One region of the Isoptericola sp. NPDC056578 genome, then DNA from elsewhere that is predicted to be linked to it. Evidence: riboswitches for the same ligand, from Rfam matches in the RefSeq annotation. Region 1 holds a riboswitch; the other holds the start of a gene.
The links. Region 1 has a riboswitch for S-adenosylmethionine ahead of ACFQ80_RS01445 (ABC transporter substrate-binding protein). Riboswitches for the same ligand answer to the same signal wherever they lie in the genome.
Positions count from the first base shown of each region.

Region 1 (2,177 bases):
CGGCGTCCTCAGCACCCCGACGGTGCTGGTGCTCGACGCCACCGGGGCGCAGGCCGCCCGCAGCAGCGGCGGCATGTCGCCCGCCCAGGCGCGCCAGGCGCTGGCCGCCGCCCTCCCGGCACCCGCCGGCGTCGCCTGACCCGAACCGCCCGACCCGCCTGACCCGAACCGAACCGCCTGACCCGACCCGCCGCAGGAGGCGACGATGACCCGCGAGACCACCACCACGCAGGCGCCGGCCGGCATCGACCCGCGGGGGCCGCGCGTGGGCGCCGGGATCACGGCGCTGCTGCTCGCCGTGGTCGTGCTCCTCGGGGCGAGCACCGCCGGCCTCGTGCTGCTCGCCGTCGTGGCGGCCGGGTTCCTCCTGGGCGCCGTGCGCGGCGCGCAGGGCACGGTGCAGGGCTGGCTCTTCAAGACGCTCGTCCGCCCCCGGCTCGCGCCGCCCGCCGAGCTCGAGGACCCGCGGCCGCCGCGGTTCGCCCAGCTCGTCGGCCTGGTCGTCACCGGCGTCGGCGTGGTCCTCGGGCTGGCGGGCGTGCTCGCCGCCGTGCCCTGGGCCGCCGGCCTCGCCTTCGTGGCCGCCGGGCTGAACGCCGTCGTCGGGCTGTGCCTCGGGTGCGAGCTGTACCTGCTGGGCAAGAGGCTGAGCCCCGCGGCGCGCTGAGCGCGGCGGAGACCGCCACCGGCTCCCTCGCCGCCACCGTGTCACCGGCCCCGCCCGTCACCCCGACGGGCGGGGCCGTCGTGCGTCCGGACGCGGCCCGAGGCGCCCGCACCGGTCCGTGATGTGAGACGACCCGCCCGACCCTTGACTCCCGCGGCCGGGAGGGCTTCCCTGCCGCCCAGGTGACGAGCGCCAGCACCCAGGCCCGGCTCGCTGGCCAGCAACCCTTCGACGTGACGGGGTGCTCCGGGAACGACCTGACCCTGCCGCGCCCGCGGCGGGGTAAGCACGGCTCCGGTCGTCCACCGGGTCCCGGCAGCGTGCCGGGGCCGGGACGACCCGCCACGACCACGAGGAACGCCACGCGATGACCACCACCCCTCGCACCCACCGCCGCCGGACCCTCGGGCTGGCCGCGGCCGCCTCGGCCGCCGGCCTCCTGCTGGGCGCCTGCTCGAGCGGCGCCGACGCGACCGGTACCGGCGCGTCGGCCGACGCCGAGCCCGTCGCCGGCGGCGACCTGACGTTCGCCATCACGGTGGACTCGCACTGCATCGACCCGCAGCAGGTCGGCAACAACGACGCGATCGCGGCCGCCCGGCAGACCGTCGCCTCCCTGACCGCCCAGGACCCGGAGTCGGGCGAGATCCTGCCCTGGCTCGCCGAGAGCTGGGAGGTGAACGACGACGCCTCCAGCTACACGTTCCACCTGCGCGACGACGCCACCTTCGCCGACGGCACCCCGATCGACGCCGAGGCCGTCAAGACCAACTTCGACGCCATCGTCGACCTCGGCGCCGTGGCGTCGCTCGGGTCGCAGTACCTGGTCGGCTACGCGGGCACCACCGTGGTGGACGAGAACACCGTGACCGTCGACTTCGACGAGCCCAGCGCGCAGTTCCTCCAGGCCACGTCGACGTTCTCCCTCGGCCTGCTGTCGCCCGGCTCGGCGAAGCTGTCGGCCGAGGACCGCTGCGCCGGCAAGTACGTGGGCTCCGGGCCGTTCGCCGTGCAGACCTACACCCAGGACCAGGAGATCGTCCTGGAGAAGGTCAAGGACTACGCCTGGGGCTCGGAGGCGAACGCGCACACCGGCGAGGCCTACCTCGACACCGTGACCTTCAAGGTCATCCCCGAGGCCGGCGTGCGCACCGGCTCCCTGCAGTCCGGCCAGATCGACGCCACCGCCGCGCTGAACGCCGTCGACCTGCCGCAGTTCGACGGCAACGGGTTCTGGCTGCAGTACCGCGCCAACCCGGGCGTCGTGTTCAACCTCTTCCCGAACGAGTCCAGCCCGCTGGCCGCCGACGAGGCCGTGCGCACCGCGCTCGTCAAGGGGATCGACCGGCAGCAGATCGTGGACACCGTGCTGACGCCGCAGGACCAGCCGGCCACGGGTGTGCTCTCCCACTCGACGCCGCTGTTCGAGGGCGCCGACGACCTGCTCGCCTACGACCCCGAGGGCGCGAAGAAGATCCTCGACGACGCCGGCTGGGTCGAGGGCGCCGAC
Region 1 covers NZ_JBHTVC010000002.1:105,207-107,383, reverse strand. The annotation lists gene ACFQ80_RS01455 (thioredoxin family protein) at 1-139, shown strand, start outside; gene ACFQ80_RS01450 (DUF4395 domain-containing protein) at 206-667, shown strand; SAM riboswitch class IV at 849-962, shown strand; gene ACFQ80_RS01445 (ABC transporter substrate-binding protein) at 1,035-2,177, shown strand, end outside.

Region 2 (2,177 bases), on a different contig from region 1:
CGCCCACCGGGTCGACGGCGTCGTCCCAGACGTGGACGACCTCGACGCGCTCGATCTCGCCGAGCCCGTCCACGAGCCGGCGTCGCAGGGCGTCCTCGTGCCCGGCCGCGACCCACGGGTCGAGGGCGGCGAGCTCGTCGCACGCGGCAGCGAGCGCCACCGCGCCCACGACGTTGGGCGAGCCGGCCTCGTGCCGGGCGGGGCCCTCGTGCCAGTCGGTCGTGGTGGTGCGCACCCGGCGCACGGCGCCGCCGCCGGCCAGGTACGGGGTGCCGGCGTCGAGCCAGTCGCGCCGGCCGACCAGGGCACCGGCCCCGAACGGCGCGTACGTCTTGTGTCCCGAGAACGCGACGTAGTCGACGCCCGTCTCCGCGAGCGAGAAGCGGCGGTGCGGCACCAGCTGGGCGCCGTCGAGCACGACGCGCGCGCCGGCGCCGTGCGCGGCGGCGACGACGTCGGCCACGGGCAGCGCCTCGCCGGTCACGTTGGACGCGCCGGTGAGCGCCAGGAGGGCGTAGGGGCGGCCCGCGGCAGCGGCCGACCCCAGCTCTTCCTCGATCTCCGCGAGGGTGGCGGCCACGGACGGGCCGCCCGCGACGACGGTCGCGTCGGTGACGCGCTGCCAGGGCAGCAGGTTGGCGTGGTGCTCGATGTCGAGCACGAGGACGCGGCCGGGATCGCCCGTGGCCGGGTCTGCGGGCACGCAGCCCGCGAGCAGGTTGAGCGAGTCCGTCGTGTTGCGGGTGACGATCGTGAGGTCGTCCTCCCGGGCTCCGACGAACGCGCCGATCGTGCGGCGGGCCGTCTCGTACAGGGCCGTCGAGACCTGCGACAGGTAGCCGGCGCCGCGATGGACGCTGGCGTACAGCGGCAGCACGCGCGCGACCCGGTCGGCCACGGCCTGCAGGGCGGGCGCCGACGCCGCGACGTCGAGGTTGGCGTACGGCAGCTGACGGCCGTCGACGAGCGGCACGAGCGTGTCGCCGCCGACGACGGGCAGCACGGGTGCGACGTCCTGCACGGCGCCGACGCGCACGGCGGGCACCGCAGGCGCGGGGGTGAGCGTGGTCATGCGTGGTCCTCCTCGGTCGTGCCGGGGAGGTGGCTCCCCGCGCTTGCCCGCGCGCCGGACGGCGCAGGGCCAGGTCGTCACCCGGGGCACCCCGCCGCGAGAGGAGGGTTGCCGGCCAGCGAGCCGGGGCTTCGCGCTGGCGCTCTTGACCTGCCGCCCATCGTGCGTGCGCAGCACCACACGGTCAAGCGGAGCCCGCCCCCTTCTCACGATGCGGTCGCGTGAGACGCTGGATGCATGCCCGATCGCACCGTTCCGGCCTCCGGCGCGCCTCCGGGAGGCCCCGTCGGAAGCCCCGTCGGAACCCCGGCCGAGCTGGTCGCCCGCGCCCTCGCCGGCGGCGACCTCCACGCCGCAGGGCTCGCCGCCCGCGCGGCGACCGGGGACGACGCCGCCGACGTCCTCGACCTCGTCGGCGGGCGGGCCGCCGCGGGCTCCGCGCCCGCGACCGAGCTGCTGGTGGAGCTGCTGGACGCGTCCGGCGTCGTCCGGCGCTTCGTGCGCGGCGCCCTGCTCGACGAGGCCGCCGTGGACGACGTCTCCCAGGACGTGCTGGTCTCCGTGGCGACGTCGGTCCGGTCGTTCGCGGGCGGGTCGCGGGTCACCACGTGGGTGCACGGGATCGTGCGCCACCGGGTGGTCGACCACCTGCGACGGCAGCGCGCCACCGCTCCCCTGCCCGACGACGACGTCGGGCCGTCGGAACGGATGAGCTCCCTCATCGCCACGCGCGCCACCGTGCGCGACGCGCTCGCCGCCCTGCCCGAGCTCTACCGCGAGCCCGTGACGCTGCGCGACATCGAGGGCCTGCCCTACGCGGAGGTGGCCGACCGTCTGGGTCGCAGCGTCGGCACCGTGAAGTCACAGGTCTCGCGCGGCCGCGCGCTCGTGGCCGCGGCCCTCGGGAGCCTGTCCTGATGGCCGCGCCCGCCGCGCCCGAGCCGCTGCTCGGGCGGTACCGGGTGGGCGACGTGATCGGCGTCGGGTCGTTCGCCACCGTGCACCGCGCCGTGGACGAGCGGCTGGACGACGTCGTCGTGGTGAAGGTGCTGGCCGAGAACCACAGCCTCAACCCGGAGGTCCGCGAGCGGTTCATCGCGGAGGG
Region 2 covers NZ_JBHTVC010000026.1:16,001-18,177, forward strand. The annotation lists gene ACFQ80_RS12055 (aminotransferase class V-fold PLP-dependent enzyme) at 1-1,072, opposite strand, end outside; SAM riboswitch class IV at 1,107-1,223, opposite strand; gene ACFQ80_RS12060 (RNA polymerase sigma factor) at 1,310-1,990, shown strand; gene ACFQ80_RS12065 (protein kinase) at 1,990-2,177, shown strand, end outside.
Region 2: linked by a shared signal. The riboswitch ahead of ACFQ80_RS12055 (aminotransferase class V-fold PLP-dependent enzyme) and the one ahead of ACFQ80_RS01445 (ABC transporter substrate-binding protein) in region 1 are both predicted to bind S-adenosylmethionine.